3 regions of the Peribacillus simplex NBRC 15720 genome follow, and region 1 is predicted to be linked to each of the others. Evidence: riboswitches for the same ligand, from Rfam matches in the RefSeq annotation. Region 1 holds a riboswitch; each other region holds the start of a gene.
The links. A riboswitch is a leader RNA that binds a small molecule or an ion and turns the genes downstream of it on or off. The one in region 1 is predicted to bind lysine.
Positions count from the first base shown of each region.

Region 2: another riboswitch for lysine. It lies ahead of BS1321_RS20160 (aspartate kinase); the one in region 1 lies ahead of dapA (4-hydroxy-tetrahydrodipicolinate synthase).
Region 3: another riboswitch for lysine. It lies ahead of BS1321_RS14250 (amino acid permease); the one in region 1 lies ahead of dapA (4-hydroxy-tetrahydrodipicolinate synthase).

Region 1 covers NZ_CP017704.1:573,532-579,768, reverse strand. Annotated here, with positions in the region: gene BS1321_RS27305 (hypothetical protein) at 161-325, shown strand; gene BS1321_RS02600 (IS110 family RNA-guided transposase) at 549-1,784, opposite strand; gene BS1321_RS28470 (hypothetical protein) at 2,964-3,086, shown strand; gene dapA (4-hydroxy-tetrahydrodipicolinate synthase) at 3,304-4,200, opposite strand; lysine riboswitch at 4,336-4,514, opposite strand; gene BS1321_RS02590 (threonine ammonia-lyase) at 4,921-5,508, shown strand; partial or broken gene BS1321_RS02585 (amino acid permease) at 5,468-5,689, shown strand.
Region 2 covers NZ_CP017704.1:4,175,612-4,181,848, forward strand. Annotated here, with positions in the region: gene trxA (thioredoxin) at 1-298, shown strand, start outside; gene uvrC (excinuclease ABC subunit UvrC) at 406-2,178, shown strand; lysine riboswitch at 2,240-2,416, shown strand; gene BS1321_RS20160 (aspartate kinase) at 2,505-3,737, shown strand; gene BS1321_RS20165 (YslB family protein) at 3,801-4,271, opposite strand; gene BS1321_RS20170 (succinate dehydrogenase cytochrome b558 subunit) at 4,655-5,263, shown strand; gene sdhA (succinate dehydrogenase flavoprotein subunit) at 5,334-6,237, shown strand, end outside.
Region 3 covers NZ_CP017704.1:2,984,255-2,990,491, reverse strand. Annotated here, with positions in the region: gene BS1321_RS14255 (LacI family DNA-binding transcriptional regulator) at 278-1,240, shown strand; lysine riboswitch at 1,496-1,680, shown strand; gene BS1321_RS14250 (amino acid permease) at 1,777-3,228, shown strand; gene BS1321_RS14245 (glycoside hydrolase family 13 protein) at 3,279-4,958, opposite strand; gene BS1321_RS14240 (Ger(x)C family spore germination protein) at 5,044-6,126, opposite strand; gene BS1321_RS14235 (GerAB/ArcD/ProY family transporter) at 6,123-6,237, opposite strand, start outside.

The sequences.
Region 1 (6,237 bases):
GCAGGTATGTATGGAACTGACTTACAAAAGTTATTATCTTGTTGAACTAACAAATATGGGGTTGGAAACAGCTCCATTTTCTTATTCAACTAACGGAGCAGGTTAGTTGAATAATTAATTTGATTTTTTTGGTAATATCTATAGAGGGATGTTGAGAACTATGAAGAACAAAACTGTTTCATTGTTATGCTTATCTACTGCATCTATTGGAGGCGGTATGGCGCTTAAAGATATTTTTGATTATTCAATGATTATTGGAGTTGGTTTAGCGATGGTGTCTTTATTAGCTGCTGGGTTTTCGATTGGGAAAAGACAAGGAAGGTAATTCACATAATAAATTTGTTTGTTAAGCTAACGGGAGCGTTACTTTAATAAGAGAGTTGCTTTGGTAGCTCTTTTTCTTATGGCACTAAACCAGCTAATAGTTTGTCAACATTTTTCAATAAAAAGATAAAAACATACGTGATATACTAATAATAGGCATACCAAATAACCTTCCTTCAGACTCTCATTTGGAAGGTTTTGTTCTTTTTAGTTAAATATAAATTTTAAACAATATCTTGGAAAGTCATTTTGTTCTTTAATAGAGCGAAAATCCAGTGTAAGAGCTTATTTACACAGGCTATGACGGCTACCTTATAAGGCTTTCCTTCCTCGCGTTTCTTGTCATAAAACACGCGTAGCTTCTTATTTCGAGGGATAATTTCATCAGTTGTCTTAGACTTCCGGCAATCACGAATAGCACAACGAACCGCCATATATAAGGCATGTCGAAGTCTGCTAGAACCTCTTTTAGTGATTCTATTTTTGGTAGCTGTAAACTTACCGGATTCGAATACACTAGGATCAACTCCAGAGAAAGCTACAAGTTTTTTAGGATTATTAAATCGATCTATCTCACCAATTTCAGAAATAATCGTTGCCGCGATCTTTTCTCCGATACCTGGGATAGATTTGAGGATCGTATATTCTTCAATTTCTTTAGCGAGGGCGTCTATCTCTGCCTCTAACTTTGATAGATGCTCTTTGTACTGAAGAAGAATATTTATATACATACCAAGGCTTAAAATATGACTCTGATAGACTGTCTTTTCAAAAGGGTTACGAGCTGCCGCAGCTTTAAGCTGAATCGCTTTTTCATTTGCCCATTTAATTGATCTACTCTTGCATAACTCAAATATCCTTGCTGTCATTGCTTCTTCACTTGCCTTCAAAATGTCCTCTGAAGAGGGGAACTCTGAAAGAGTTAAGAGTGACACCACAGAATATAAATCTCCAAAAACTCCTTTATATTCAGGAAACACTTGTTCAAGCACTGCCTGAAATTGAAGCTTTGTTTGAACCATAACGCCAGTTATGTTTTCATGTTGTCTTGTGAGATTACGAAGGTTCAATAACTGGACTCCACGCTTTTTATATGGCTCTAATTCTTCTTTATAAAACAACTCACAGAGAAGATAGGCATCAATGGCATCTGTTTTTACCTTTCTTAAGCTTGATCCTCTTGCCTTATATGAAATCAATGGATTAATGATAATCAATAAATATCCTCGTTCTTCCAAGTAATGAACGACTGGAGCTTGATAATGTCCAGTGGCTTCTAAAACGACTGAAGGCTTCTGACCAGACTCTTTCTTTACATCCTCAAGAAACGCTACAAGTAAATTAAGCCCCTCAACAGTATGAGTTATTTTAAAACTCCTTTGATAAGGTTTACCCTTATCCAAAAATGCTTGAACCTGACTTTCCCCTTTTGAAATATCCAGACCAACGACTGGATTCATTCTAAATCTCCTCCTGATCTAGTGGATTACCGGTACCCCTATTTCTCCTTGCAGTGTCACAGCTTCGCTTGTTATACGAGATCTACGTCCCAACCAGCCTAATCATGTTTCTACAAGTAGGGGGCAAACTGTTTAGTTGACGGGGTCTATCCCCACGAGCAGGTACGTTTTGCCCCGGCTACCGTTATAATAAAACCATATAAAAAATGGTCAACCAGAAATATTTTCTGGCTGACCTTATAATACGAAAGGGGCAGGTTAGTTGCACAAGGATTATTTATTATCGTTGAAGAATATATACTCCTAAATAGTACAGGTTGAGGAGAGATATAGGTGGATAAAGGCAAATTAGAGTTAATAAAAGTTGTGAGTTTAGCTGTAATTGCAATTAGTTAAGCAATAATAGCTTGGAGTATGGGTAAAGTTGTTAATTACTTGTATGACTTAGTTATGTTATCAGGAAATGGCTAATTCTTTTCTTTCCTGTTAGGCCTTTTTAATGTGAAAAGACTTTTAATGAGGTCTCGCCACATAGCCATCAAGTTAAAATTCTATAAATCCCTCTTGGGCTCATTAGAAAAACACATAAATCTTTTTTTCGTTTGGGGTCGACTTGTTTTCTTAGCTTGATGGGCATGGGTTACCGACACCATTACGAGGAAAACATACTATAAGCAAATTTTGACATAAATATCCCCAACCATACTTGAAATTTTCCCTTCATACGGCTCTCCAGTATCTTCAATCCGTGACTGATTGCGTTAATTTCCCTGAATGGATTTGATTATGACATTTTCGGTACAAGTGTTTCCATTGTCGCGCCGCCATTATCTATACCATCTTGGTTTTTCTTTTTGCTCTTATCATTCTAAATCTTTAAGTGCTCAAATATAGTGCATTTCTACTTTGTTTGAGAACCGTATATCTCGCATGAATCCGCGAGGAGGCTTTGAACTAATTCATTTCTTCCGTTCGTGTGTCCGTTATCCGGTATAGTTCAATAATAGAGAAAGGGCTTTTTAGAACAAAGTAATTAAGTGATAAGTAAAAAAAGTGGATATAAATTATTGAAAATAAAAGTTTTTAGAGCTCATCTAATTTGTTTCTCTTTATATTAACTATTAGCGCAATAACCGCGTTCTTGTTGACAAAAAGGCTTTTTTTTAGAAGTGCTTGTCTATGCGATTGTTTTATAAGAAAAGTGGATTTACAACTAAACAAGAGCCCTATTTCAATGAATTAGTGGAAGGGTTTGAAGGACAAAAAGAAATTAATGAGTTAAAGGAAAACGCGGTGAATTAAAGGTCAGGCTATATAATTAATGTTGGTTCAGTTGACGCAATAATATCTTTAACTTTATTATCTCTAGCTATTTCTACTAGCTTTAATTCCTGAGTCGTGATCGATTAGAAAGCAGTGCACTTCTTTCGGAGTTGCACTGCTTTTTAAAATTTCTCCAGTTTATATGATTATTAATTAGGAAATCTGTATCCCAAGACTCGCTAAATGAATCATTAGTTTATTTATCTAACAAAATTGCTTCTACGTTACTAGGGGGTAGAGCTATTTGTAGTGCTCTTTTTTCTTCATAGTTTAAAGGGACCAATGGTAAGCGGACACCTCCAACATTTAACCCCCGCATATTTAATGCTGATTTTACCGGTGCTGGGCTTGGTGCAGCAAATAATGCTTTCATAATTGGAAGAAGGGTACGATGTGTAGTAGCGGCACCATGGACATCACCATTTTTAAAGCTATTGATCATTTCTTGCATTTCATTACCAATTATGTGTGAAGAAACCGAAACAATGCCTGTTCCGCCGATGGCTAAAACCGGTAATGTTAACCCGTCATCGCCGCTGTACAGTGTAAAATCACTAGTTGTTTTGCTTATGATTTGTGCCATGGCATCTAAGTCACCACTTGCTTCTTTTACTGCCACAATATTGTTAATTTTTGAGAGACTAACAATCGTCTCTACTGACATGTTTACAACACTCCGTCCTGGGATATTATAAAGCATTACCGGTAATGATGTTGAATGGGCAATAGCATTAAAGTGCTGAAATAATCCTTCTTGAGACGGCTTGTTATAGTAGGGGGTAACGAGCATAATTCCGTCGACTCCTGCTGCCTCTGCTTGCCTTGTTAAGCTGATAGAAGCTTTCGTGTTATTTGAGCCAGTTCCAGCTATGACTGGAACTCTTCCATCAACAATTTCTACAACAATTTTGAATAAATCTACTTTTTCTTCTGCAGTTAATGTTGGAGACTCTCCAGTTGTACCAGCTATAACTAAACCATCAGAACCATTAGCAATTAAATAATTTACTAAAGTTCGCGTAGCATTAAAATCAACCTCATTATTATGATTAAATGGGGTAACCATTGCGGTTAAAACTTGGCCAAAATTCATAACTTCACACCCTTTTGTATAATTTTTTTAAAAAATTCAGAGGTGGTTAGGGCCTTTCAGGAGTAAACGCAAAAAAGCAACAACGAGGATTCGCTGCTGCAGTAGAAACAATATTTATCAAAAAAATGTTTCCGCGCGTAAGATAGCCCTCCATATAGTTTCCTATATGACAGTCCTGTATTTATTCAATAGCAGAACCAGCTTCAAGAACATGAGATTCTTTCCGCTTCGGCAAATTCCCCTTTCCACAATAGTCATAGGATCTCATTCTCCTCAAAATGTGTACTAATGGTCTTTGCTCCTCTATCCTCACTTCAAAAAGTATGAAGTAAGAAAATATTTAATTGACTGTAATATAACAGGGAATCCTTTTTATTGCAAGGCAAATTTTGAAGTTTTTTTTAAGAATACATGGATAATCGATGGAAATGGCTACAGTATTGGGTTGGATTCATCTTTTTTAGTTATTATGTAAACTCAATATAATAGTTTTATAAAACAAATTGTATGAAAAGTTTCACCCTTTTATAGTCAGTATTTACAATTGATATATCTTATAGAAGGGAATTAGTATTTACCTTATGAACACCTAGAATAATAATCAAGGAGGGGGAGGATAACATGACTAATGCAAAACTAACAAAGGAAAGAAAAGATATGAAAATTCGTGATGTTTGGGAAGCAAGAAATCGAATCGCTTAAATTGTAAGTAGAACTCCATTGATTCAATCTACTATACTATCAGAAAAAACTGGCCGTCCTGTTTTTTTAAAGCTTGAAAATGTTCATGAGGTTGGAGCATTTAAAGTAAGGGGAGCCGCCAATAAGATACTCAGCTTGAGTGAAAAGAAAAAAACGTGGGGTTGCAACTTTTTCAACTGGAACCATGGTATTGCTGTAGCATATGTGGCAAAAAAAATAGGGATTGATGCTGTTGTATGCATTTCAAATCGAGTACCAAAAGCAAAAATAGATTCATTAAAAAGACTGGGAGCTCAAATTGAGATAGTTGGTGATAGCCAAGATGCCGCAGGAGAGCGTTGCTATGAGCTGGAAAGAGGGAAAGGATTAACGGTGATTCAATTTGATGATCCTCACGTCATGGCTGGACAAGGGACAATTGGCTTGGAATTGTTAGAGGATCTTCCTAATCTAACAGATGTAATTGTTCCCCTTTCAGGTGGTGGGCTTCTCTCCGGAATTGGCTTGGCATTAAAGTGGATTGATCGGTACTTTCCAGAATCTCTAACGGTATTTAAGAAGTGGGAGGGAAAAACCGTTCAAAATGCCGTTGGCCCCTTACAGTAACTATGCGATAATTGCCTTTTTACTGATGGTGCTGGTTGGTATTTGGTTCAATCCCAGTACCCGGATTTCCTTGGTTGTCGGGATCGTTTTCCTAGCCTTGGTCGCAGCAAGTTATTACATACTGAAAATGGATAAACGAACACCATTGGATGTTAAATCCGATGATGATATTTCCAGTTAAGAAGCCTCGTGCCATTTCAATAAAAAGATGAGTGATACGAGTTATTCTATTATAAGGATTTAGGGACATCATCTTGTTTAAGGAAATTTAATCTACGTTCATTACTCTAGCTATGCCGAGTGTGTTTCACATTAGTTAAATATAATAGACACTAATTAAAGTTGTGCATAAATTGTGGACAAAACAAAGAGAGATAAAGAGAGATCTTCATCCCTCAGGTATTTTCCCCAACTTGTGCATGGCTTTTTTTTGAGGAAGAAAAGAACAGTTATTGTAGAAAAATGCTCAATAAAGGTATGGAGTATTAACTAACTGATTCATGACTTCTATGTAAATGTTGTTGGGATATAATTTGTAAAATATGAACGGTTTATTTTGCGCATATAAGCTCTTAAAGATTTTTAAGTATAATGTTGAAGAGAAATGATTATATTGATGTAGCATGTGTTCTGGAAATCGAATGTTTGTTTTTGAACTTTAATTCACCTAATTTTATCAAATTAAAATGAATATCGATAGGAAATTACGAAAAATAAATAAGATTATAT
Region 2 (6,237 bases), 2.0 Mb from region 1:
AACTGACCAAACTTTCACAACTGATACTAGCGAAGGTGTCGTTCTTGTAGATTTTTGGGCTCCATGGTGTGGACCTTGTAAAATGATCGCTCCTGTTCTTCAAGAGCTTGATACTGAAATTGGCGATACAGCAAAAATCGTAAAAGTGGATGTAGATGAAAACCAAGAAACAGCTGGAAAATTCGGTGTGATGAGCATCCCGACATTAATCGTCCTTAAAGACGGTGAAGTGGTTGACAAGGTTGTTGGTTTCCAACCTAAAGAAGCACTTGCTGAACTTATTGCAAAACACGCGTAATAAATAGTAAGTTAGCTAAAAAAAGCTTCAAGTCTGCGGACTTGAAGCTTTTTTCGCTATCTTGATATATAATGATTGTAAAAATGGGAGAACAGGAGGCTGAATGCATGAATCAACAAATAAAGAATAAACTTGCCCTTCTTCCCGATCAACCTGGTTGCTATTTAATGAAAGATCGTCAGGGAACGATCATATATGTAGGCAAAGCGAAGGTGTTGAAAAATCGTGTCCGTTCTTATTTTACGGGATCACATGATGGAAAAACATTTCGGCTCGTCAATGAGATTGAGGATTTCGAATACATCGTCACCTCCTCCAATATCGAGGCTCTTATTTTAGAGTTGAACTTAATCAAAAAACATGACCCAAAATATAATGTCATGCTAAAGGATGATAAGACGTATCCTTTCATCAAGCTGACTGCGGAACGCCACCCACGTTTAATCATTACCCGAAAGGTCAAAAAAGACAAAGGGAAATATTTCGGTCCTTATCCGAATGCTTTTGCAGCTAACGAAACGAAAAAATTGCTCGACCGCATCTATCCCCTAAGAAAATGCAATACTTTACCGGATCGCGTTTGTCTATACTATCACCTTGGCCAGTGCCTGGCCCCATGTGTATATGAAGTAGAGGAACAGGAATATAAAAAAATGGTGGATGATATCAACCGGTTCTTGAACGGCGGGCATACTGAAATAAAAAAAGAACTGACTGAAAAAATGCTGGAGGCATCAGAAGAGCTCGATTTCGAGAGGGCCAAGGAGTTCCGTGACAAGATTGCCCACATCGATATTACGATGGAGAAGCAAAAAATGATGACGACCGATTTCATCGACAGGGATGTATTTGGCTTTGCCTATGATAAAGGCTGGATGTGCGTTCAGGTATTTTTTGTCCGGCAGGGTAAATTAATAGAAAGGGATGTTTCACTTTTTCCGGTCTACGATGAACCCGAACAGGAACTTCTTACATTCCTCGGTCAGTTTTACGAGATTACGAACCACTTTAAACCAAAGGAAATCTTGCTGCCTGAATCAGTGGATGCCGAAATGGCCGAAGGGCTGCTTGGTGTCAAAACGATTCACCCGAAACGGGGAGCGAAAAAAGACATGCTTAAATTGGCGAATAAAAATGCCTCCATCGCCCTTCAGGAAAAATTCTCTTTGATTGAAAGGGATGAAGAAAGAACGATCAATGCGGTGGAAAACCTCGGGAACCAACTGGGTATCTACACCCCGCATCGAATTGAAGCTTTCGATAACTCCAATATCCAGGGAAGTGACCCTGTTTCCGCTTTAGTCGTGTTCATTGATGGGAAGCCGGAAAAAAGGGAGTACCGTAAATATAAGATCAAGACGGTCCAGGGGCCTGATGATTATGGATCGATGCGTGAAGTGGTCAGAAGAAGGTATTCACGAGTATTGAAAGAAGGGCTGCCGCTTCCGGACTTAATCATCATTGATGGCGGAAAGGGACATGTGGAAGCCGTTCGGGATATTCTGGAAAATGAATTGGGCCTTGATATACCACTTTCAGGCCTCATTAAGGATGAAAAGCATAGGACATCGCAATTGATGATCGGAAATCCTCTTGAACTCGTACCTCTTGATTCACGGAGCCAGGAATTTTACCTATTGCAAAGAATTCAGGATGAAGTGCATCGGTTCGCGATTACGTTTCATCGCCAGCTACGCGGGAAAAATGCAGTTCACTCCCAGCTTGATGATATTCCAGGAGTCGGGGAAAAACGAAGGAAGCAATTATTAAGGCATTTTGGATCATTGAAGAAAATCAAAGAGGCAACGGCCGAAGAAATCATGGAAGCTGGCATGCCAAAAGGGGTAGCCGAGGGAATCGTTAGAAAATTACAAGAATAATCTTGCTACCGATAAATCTCTATGCTATGATTAAAAGGAATTTTTAACTAGACAACTTAAAAGTGCTGATAGAGGTGCGGAATTCAAGAGTAAAAACCTGGAGAAGTATGAGCTTCCATGAAAGGTTTTGAAAGGGGATGACGCCGAAGGAAGACAAGACTCATACCTTGTTTTCCTGGTCCGACATTTAATAAATGGCGGATTGTCAGGGTTTATACCCTGGAGAGCTATCTCACTGTGTTTACAGTATTAGATATGTGATCACAGCAATGAGATATTTCTCATTGCTTTTTTTATTGCCTAAAAACTAGAGAGGGTGCATGAGGATGGCATTAATCGTTCAAAAATTCGGCGGAACATCCGTCGGTAGCGTAGAAAAAATCAAAAATGTTGCCAATCGGGTAATCGAGGAAGCGGAGAATGGAAATGAGGTAGTCGTAGTTGTTTCAGCTATGGGGAAAACAACGGACCAATTGGTTTCCATGGCCCGGGATATTTCCGGAACCCCGAGCAAGAGGGAAATGGATATGCTATTGACTACTGGGGAACAGGTAACGATTTCCCTGTTAACGATGGCATTGATTGAAGAAGGATATGAAGCTATTTCGTATACTGGCTGGCAGGCTGGCATGCAAACGGAATCCGTTCATGGGAATGCCCGGATTTTAAACATTGATGCTTCAAGGATCCAAGCTCAGCTTCAGGAGAAGAAAATAGTGGTCGTAGCCGGTTTCCAGGGGAACGATATAAATGGGGAAATCACTACCTTAGGGCGAGGTGGTTCCGATACGACGGCGGTTGCCATCGCTGCAGCGCTGAATGCGGATAGATGTGATATATATACCGATGTAACGGGTGTTTTCACAACGGATCCACGCTACATAAAAGGCGCGCGAAAACTCCAATCCATTTCTTACGATGAAATGCTGGAACTTGCCAACCTGGGGGCGGGCGTCCTTCATCCAAGGGCTGTCGAATATGCAAAAAATTATCAAATTCCGCTTGAAGTCCGTTCAAGCATGGAGAGAGAATCAGGAACGATCATTGAGGAGGAAGCAACTATGGAAGAAAACTTAATTGTACGAGGCATTGCTTTTGAAGACAGTATTACGAGGGTCACAATATATGGTTTGCCCCAATCACTTGGTGCACTATCCACAATTTTCACGACACTTGCGAAAAACCGGATTAATGTAGACATCATCATTCAAAGCATGACTGCCGAGGATACGACCAATCTATCTTTTTCCACAAAAAGTGAAGATACAGAAGCGGCCTTGATCGTGCTGGAAAATAATAAAGAACAATTGGGATTCGATCGAGTCGAAACGGAGAGTGGGTTGGCCAAAGTGTCGATCGTCGGTTCTGGTATGGTATCTAACCCAGGAGTGGCTGCCGAGATGTTTGAAGTGATGGCCAATACAGGAATCCAGGTGAAAATGGTCAGCACATCGGAAATTAAAGTTTCGACTGTCGTCAATGAAAAGGAAATGGTGAAGGCGGTTGAATCTCTTCATGAAGCATTTAAACTTGGTCAGCATGCAAATGTGCTAGCTTAAGTGTAAGGAGTCCAATAAAAAACAGACTTCCGGTAAAAAGGGTAAGTCTGTTTTAAGGGCATATTAGATTGGATCTCTGGGATCCCATTGGATGGTGAATATCACTTTTTTTGCGCGGCGTTTGATTTCTTCCGTTGATTCGCTGAGGAATTTTTTTTGCAGTGTAAACTGCTCGGCAAGGAAACCGGCTTCAAGTTGGAAGTGACAATCAGGGTGTAAATCCAGGCGGCGGCTGATTATTTCGCCCGTCAGGGATAATTCCATTTCGTGTTTCGTATACTTCATGATTTCCAGATTGCCCCATCCAGCGCTTTGGAAAAATTCAATCACTTCCTGATCGCCATTCAATGGGAATTTTCTTGCTAATTGTTTACCTGCCCAATAGAGGATTTGATTAGAGTCTTTTCCGAGAATATCGTTCAATAGAACTTCTCTGATTAATTCGTATCCGAAAGCTGGCACTTGGAATTCTTCAGTTTGAATTTCTTCAGCTTGAATCTCTTCTTCTATCGCAGCAGCAATATTTTTTTTCATAGTTTATCGCCTCTTTCTGTAAATCTATTATAAACGTATTTCTTTTGCAAATTATACTGTTTTTTATTTATTTAAATAGTAATTGGAAAAAAATGAGAAATTATATCGGGATATTAATAGATTAATTAGTAATTTCTCCAAAATATCAACTTGACAAATAAAAAATAGACAATTTAATCCAATAAAATCTATTCTGAAAAAGAGATTTCTTGTATCCGTTTTCTTGACGCACATAGAAGTCAGGAGTAAAATGGACATGTCACATAATTGTAAAGGGAGTATAGGGGAGTTTTCTGACTCTATACTTTATTTTCACGCGGAGATAAAAGGTAGCCACCAGATTATCTTTGCATGATTTTTCACAAATTAAGGGGGGGCACTTAGTGGCAAAGAATCGTGAGTTTGGGAATCGCAGGCTTCATTCACTTCTAGGAGTAATTCCAATTGGTCTATTCCTAATTTTTCATTTATCGGTAAACTTTATGGCAACAAAAGGAGAAGAAACTTTTAATGGGGCAGTTCATTTAATTGAGTTTACGCCCGTAAAGATTTTGGTTGAATGGGTCGTCATCTATCTACCAATCCTTTTCCATGCTGTGTACGGAATTTATATTGCCTTTACAGCAAAAAACAATTTAGGGAGATTTGGATTCTTCCGTAACTGGATGTTCATGCTTCAACGTGTAACTGGAATCATAACGTTGATTTTCCTTGTTTGGCATATCTGGCAGACAAGAGTTCAAGCAGCTCTTGGAGCAACAGTTGATTTCGATATGATGGCGGAAATTTTCTCTAGTCCATTTATGCTTGTGTTCTATATTGTTGGTATTATCTCAGCAATTTTCCACTTTGCTAATGGATTATGGTCATTTGCAGTGAGCTGGGGTCTGACAGTTTCACCAAGATCGCAAAGAATCATGACTTACTTTACATTGATCGTTTTCGTTCTTCTTTCTTATATCGGAATTAGCGCAATTTTCGCTTTCGTATAAGAAGATAGAGTTCATTTATAAGTATTAGGAAAAACATAGCTTGGCTAATGGAAATAAGGGAGTGACAGAATTGGGTAAAGGTAAAATAGTTATCGTTGGTGGAGGTCTAGCTGGATTAATGGCTACGATCAAAGCAGCAGAGCTGGGACAACAGGTTGATTTATTTTCTTTAGTGCCTGTTAAACGCTCTCACTCAGTTTGTGCCCAAGGCGGAATCAATGGGGCAGTAAATACAAAAGGTGAAGGGGATTCTCCATACATCCACTTCGACGATACAGTTTATGGCGGAGATTTCTTGGCTAACCAACCGCCGGTTAAAGCGATGTGCGAAGCAGCACCATCGATCATCCACATGTTTGACCGTATGGGTGTTATGTTCAACCGTACTCCGGAAGGTCTTCTTGATTTCCGTCGTTTCGGTGGTACTCAACATAGCCGTACAGCATTCGCTGGTGCAACAACTGGTCAGCAATTACTTTACGCATTGGACGAGCAGGTTCGCCGTTATGAAGTTGAAGGCCTTGTAACGAAATATGAAGGCTGGGAATTCCTTGGAGCTGTTATCGATGATGAGCAAACAGCACGCGGTATCGTAGCTCAAAACCTGACTTCAATGGAAATCAAATCATTCCCTGGCGACGCAGTCATCATGGCGAGCGGCGGCCCTGGAATCATTTTCGGTAAATCGACTAACTCAATGATCAATACAGGATCAGCAGCATCCATCGTTTATCAACAAGGTGTAAATTATGCAAATGGTGAGTTCATTCAAATTCACCCGACAGCAATCCCTGGAGATGACAAACTTCGTCTAATGAGTGAATCCGCTCGTGGTGAAGGTGGACGTATCTGGACATATAAAGACGGAAAACCTTGGTATTTCCTTGAAGAAAAATACCCTGCTTATGGTAATCTAGTACCTCGTGATATCGCGACTCGTGAAATCTTCGACGTATGCATGAACATGAAGCTTG
Region 3 (6,237 bases), 2.4 Mb from region 1:
TCAGGCATTTCAAATGCATTGCCACTTATTTTTCCTGTTTCAAGGAAATTGCCAAGTACGCAAATCCCAATTCGATTCCACAAAGCACAAACAGGGTGATTAAAGTTTGGAACATCATGATCCCCTCCTCCTCTAAGATTTAAACCAATCTTAAAGGATGAAACCCATACCAGAACAAGACCTTATTTGAAGAATTCTTCAACAGCCTCACTCTGTTCACTTGCCCTGAAATGGGTTTCATACTGTACAATATAAAAAAAGAAAAAACGGTGATACCATGACAAATATTAAAGAAATTGCTCAATGTGCTGGTGTATCTGTCTCAACAGTGTCTCGTGTATTGAATGATCATCCTTATGTAAGCCCCGATAAAAGAAAGAGCGTTTTAGAAGCCATCGATCGTTTGAATTATTCGAGAAACATCAACGCCATTCATCTTTCAAAAGGCAAAACTAATCTTATCGGCATCATCATCCCCTTCAACAATCACCCATATTACGGGGCAATCGTTAACGGAATCACTAAACAGGCAAATGCAATTGGCTGTCATATAGTCATCTTTCAAACCAATTATGACAGAGAGAAAGAAATCCAGGCTTTGAATATGCTGCAAATGAAGCAGCTCGATGGCATTATCGTTTGTTCAAGGATTTCGGAAATAAAAATCTTTTTGGATTATCAAAAATACGGACCGATCATCTTATGTGAAGATACAGCCCAGGCTGAATTCTCATCCATCAGCATTGATCATTATGCAGCTTTCTCCTGTGCACTTGAGTACGTGATTGCAAAAGGATATAAGAAAATTGGATACAGCCTTGGCCGTAAAAAGAGCAGAAATAGTTCTCATCGTACAAAGGCCTTTAACGATATCATGAATAAACATCAACTGATAAACAATAAAGAATGGCTGTTTGAAGGCAGTTACCACATTAAAGACGGTGAACAATTGTTTCAGGAATGGAATTCAATGTCAGATAAACCTGAAGCCATAATCATCACGAACGATGACACGGCGGCAGGCTTCATTCTTACCGCTAAGAAATCGGGTATAAGGGTACCGGAAGATGTGGCCATTCTCGGCTTCAATAATGATAGCCTTAGTGAAATGCTCGACATCACGACCATTTCCTTACCGCTGGAATGGATCGGGAAAATGGCAGTGGACTTATTTGAGAATCCTGAAGTGGTCAAACATGTAAAACTAGAATACGCTCTAATTAAAAGGAGGACCGTCTAGTTATCAGGATGCTTTATTTTAGTATATCGACATTTGAATTCTTCATTACTGCCATCATTCAATAACTAGGAAAAAATAACCACACAAAATAATCATTGCGATATCCTAGAAGTTATTTTATAATTTTGATATAGTAAAGTTTACTCAGTTACTAGCAATCTACTAGCGATTGCATGAATTTCATGAGTACAATCGTCCGACGTCATTTACAAGCTGGCGCAACGATTTTAGAAAATTGAATACTTCCTCATTTACCGATGAGTTAGAGGCTGCAGCTTATAAAAGTAAAACGGACGAGATTCTGGAAAATTAAAGACTCCGTTTGAAAGGATAAGTTGCCGAAGTTAGGGTATATTCCATGTATATTCTTGCTGGCGGTGTTACCGAACAGGAACACCACTGTCACGTTTTTTCAAAAAGCGTGGGGAGCTATCTTCGGAAGGATAAACGGGTTTATTATAAACAGCCGTCGATCTTTTTCGACTGCTGTTTTTTTATTTTTCGTTCCCTTCCAATAAAAAGGAGTGTAACATCAATTGTCAAATTCACAATCAGCATCAAGCCCTACTGAACTTAAAAGGAGCCTGAAAGCGCGTCATTTAATGATGATTTCATTAGGTGGAACGATTGGAACAGGTTTATTTTTAGCAAGTGGCGGTGCCATTCATTCAGCCGGTCCCGGCGGTGCCTTGGTGGCATACGCGATCATCGGCATCATGGTTTATTACTTAATGACAAGTCTTGCAGAAATGGCAGCGTTCATGCCAGTGGCCGGTTCGTTCCGGGTCTATGCATCCAAATTCGTCGATCCGTCTTTCGGTTTTGCGATTGGTTGGAACTACTGGTATAACTGGGCAATCACCATTGCCGCTGAATTAGCAGCCGTTGTCTTAATTATGAAGTTCTGGTTCCCGGATAGCCCTTCATTTATCTGGAGTGCCATTGCGTTAATCACTATGTTTCTTATCAATTACATGTCAGTTAAAGGTTTCGGGGAAACAGAATTCTGGTTTGCCATGATCAAAGTCGTGACAGTCGTCATTTTCTTGATCACGGGTGTTCTGATCATTCTCGGAATCATGGGTGGGAATGACCCAATTGGTTTTTCCAATTTCACAATGGGCGAAGGTCCCTTTAACGGAGGGTTCTTCACGATTCTAGGCGTATTCATGGCTGCCGGCTTTTCATTCCAAGGAACGGAATTGCTTGGAGTGACTGCTGGTGAAAGTGAAGATCCAGAAAAAAATATCCCTAAAGCGATCAGATCCGTTTTCTGGCGCATCCTCTTGTTCTATATTCTTGCAATTTTCGTTATTGGAATGATCATTCCGTTTACGGATTCACGTTTATTGAGTCAAGATGTTGCCGTAAGTCCATTCACGCTTGTATTTGAACGTGCTGGCCTTGCATTTGCTGCATCCATCATGAACGCGATAATTTTATCGTCCGTACTCTCTGCCGGTAACTCTGGCATGTACGCTTCAACCCGTATGCTATGGGACTTGGCACGGGATGGGAAAGCACCGAAATTCCTTGGCAAGTTAGATAAAAGAGGAGTACCCGTAAATGCACTTATCGTGACTTCTTTAGTTGGCTGCGTTGCATTCTTAGCTTCGTTTTTCGGGGATGGCGTCGTTTATATCTGGTTATTGAATGCTTCAGGCATGGCGGGGTTCGTCACCTGGGTCGGAATTGCGATTGCCCATTATCGGTTCCGCAAAGCCTACGCAGCTCAAGGCCTTGATATGAATGCTTTACCATACCGAGCAAAAGGCTTCCCATTCGGGCCTATATTCGCACTTGTCCTTTGTATTATCATTATCATCGGACAAGGGTACCAAGCTTTCAGCAGCGATGGGATCGACTGGAATTCAATGTTTGTTTCCTACATTGGCTTGATTCTATTTTTCGTCCTATGGTTCGGCTATAAAATTAAGCATAAAACGAAAATCATTCCCCTTGAGGAATGTGACCTCAAATCAAAATAATAAGCAAAGGACCTGTTCTTCTCTAATCGGAGAAGAACAGGTCCTTTTTTTCATTTCAAATGATAAACACGGCATTCATATGGACGCAGGGGTTTGCTGGAGATTCCTTCTTCCTCCTGATCATAATTGCCGATCAGCCTTGTGGCAGAATAAGCATGCAGCTCCTCAGGCAAAGTAAAGGAGGCCTGCTCTTCTTTAAAGTTGCATAGTACCAACAGCTTTTCTTCTTCAAACGATCTCGTATAGGCAAATATTCGTTCATCATCTGGCCAAAGCAGTTCAAAACGGCCGTAAACGACGATTTCATGTTTCTTGCGTAATTGGATAAGCTTTTTATAAAAATGAAAAATGGAATTCGGATCATTGTAGGCCTTTTCTGCATTAATCTCGGGAAAATTGGGATTAACCTTAATCCAAGGAGTCCCATTCGTGAATCCTGCGTTCCGGGAGTCATTCCACTGAATCGGTGTCCTCGCATTATCCCTGCTGCGGGCGTGAATGGCTGACATCATCCGCTCTTTTGACCAGCCATGTGAATTGACGAATTCGTCATATGAATTCAATGTTTCGATATCCCGGTATTCATCAATGCTCTCAAATGCAACATTGGTCATGCCCAGCTCTTCCCCTTGATATATATAGGGTGTCCCTTGAAGCAAATGAAGGCAAGCCGCAAGCATCTTTGCGCTTTCAATACGATACTTTCCATCATTACCAAACCTTGAGACAACCCGGGGCTGATCATGGTTGTTCCAGTATAAACTGTTCCAGCCATCCCCCTCCAAACCAGTCTGCCATTTGGAGAGTATTCGCTTTAAATCGGTTAGCTTCCATTTATCGTTACTCCATTTACCTTCCGGTCCGCTCCCCAGATCCATATGTTCGAATTGAAAGACCATATGTAGCTCACCACGATCTTTACCTGTGAACAATTGCGCTTCCTCCGGTGTAACGCCTGGCATCTCCCCAACCGTAATCACGTCATATCTAGAAAGTGCCCGTTGATTGATTTCCTGTAAAAACTCATGTATGCGTGGCCCATTCAGGAAAAAGGGGCTTCCATCACCATACAGCTTTTCATGATGAACGGCTCCATCTGAATAGCTTTGATCTTTTGAAAGGAAGTTGATGACATCCATCCGGAAGCCATCGACACCCTTATCCAGCCACCAAGTCATGATGTTGTAGATTTCTTCACGGAGCTTAGGGTTCTCCCAGTTTAAATCCGGTTGTTTCCTGCTGAATAAATGTAAATAATATTCATCGGTTCCTTCATCATATTCCCATGCTGAACCTTTAAAAATGGACTCCCAATTATTTGGTTCTTTCCCATTCCTGCCAGTTTTCCAAATATAATAATCACGTTTCGGATTATCTTTTGAGGATCGGGATTCCTTGAACCACGGATGTTCATCTGAAGAATGGTTGACCACCAGGTCCATCATGATCTTCATTCCACGTTCATGAACCGCCTTCAACAACCTATCGAAATCAGCCATGGTCCCGAATTCAGTCATGATTGATTTATAATCACTGATATCGTACCCATTGTCATCATTTGGAGATTGATAAACGGGGGATAGCCATATCACGTTCACTCCCAGCTCTTGTAAATAATCGAGCTTCATCAAGATCCCGTTTATATCCCCTATCCCATCACCATCACTATCCATAAAACTCCTTGGATACACTTGATACACAACTGCCTCTTTCCACCATGCTTTGTCCATACCTTTCCCCCTTTTTAGCCGCATTGATATAATCATTACACCAATACCCCTATTATAAAGGGGGAAACTTCAGAATATTCTACTTTTATTCAGCTATTCCCGTTTGAATCATTTCAATATCCAGATCCACCTCGATTGGAATATGGGGATATGCCTTCTCCCAATGTTTTTGATCGAAATTTCTTGTTTTACTTTTTGCGTGATCACCGAGTGCAATCGGATCTATATTGTTCTCCTGAAACATAATTACCATCTCATTTAATTTTTTACCAATGACATGCTCCGCCCTAGCCTCTATTTTATTCAGGTCCAAGGCTTTTCCCAAGTCATAGCCTTGGACCTCTAGCAGACTCGCCTTTAATTTCACTTCAATCCTGACCTTGGGGTCTTGATTGGCATTAGAAATATGATAATGGACACGTGACTCCACGTTATTGATATCTGTAAAGTCATTTTCCTTCCATTTAATTTCATAACTCCCCAGCTTAAAGTTTTCACTAAGGACTTTAAATAAAAATCCGTCCTCATATGGGATATATTTACCGATATAGCGATCCTTTTTAAACAAGGCGATCCCTTTTACCCGAATTTGATCTCCTGCCGTTTCCAATAAGGGCAAGACCGGATCGATTCCTATACCATGACACGCATATAAATACCTGTGCAAATCTACATCAGGCAAATTAGTCCTAATATTCTGTTCGATCAGCTCTTTCACTTGAACCCCTGGAGTTTTGATCAACTTCGGCTCCATTTTAACTACATCCTCCGCTTTGCCATGAACGACCGCTAAAAACAAATCCCTTCCCACCATCGGGTCACGCCTATACGTATCGACATAATCATTTAACCCCATACCTGCCAATTCTGCACCATAGAGAATGACTGTCAGTCTCCCGCCGACTATCGGGAATGGTGTTTTTGCATTTTCCTGCTGGCGGGCTGCCTTTATATCATGGGAGATCGCTTCATATACTTCTTTACCTAGATTTGCTTCCTCCCCAGGCTGAGGAACGCTGACAACGACCGTACCTTTGACTTTCTTATCTTCGGCATCATCATAACCTACGACTTCAGCAATTAAAACATCTTCCAATATTTGCTTTTCCACACCGCACGCCGTCATCAAGAAACAAGCTAATGTTATCAATAGGAGTATGATTTTCATGATTTATGCCCCCTAACTTTATAGACGATCGACTGCCATATGAATAAGAGAGGAAGATACAAATAAATGATATAAAAACCTATTTGCGAACTGATCGTGTTAAACTTATCG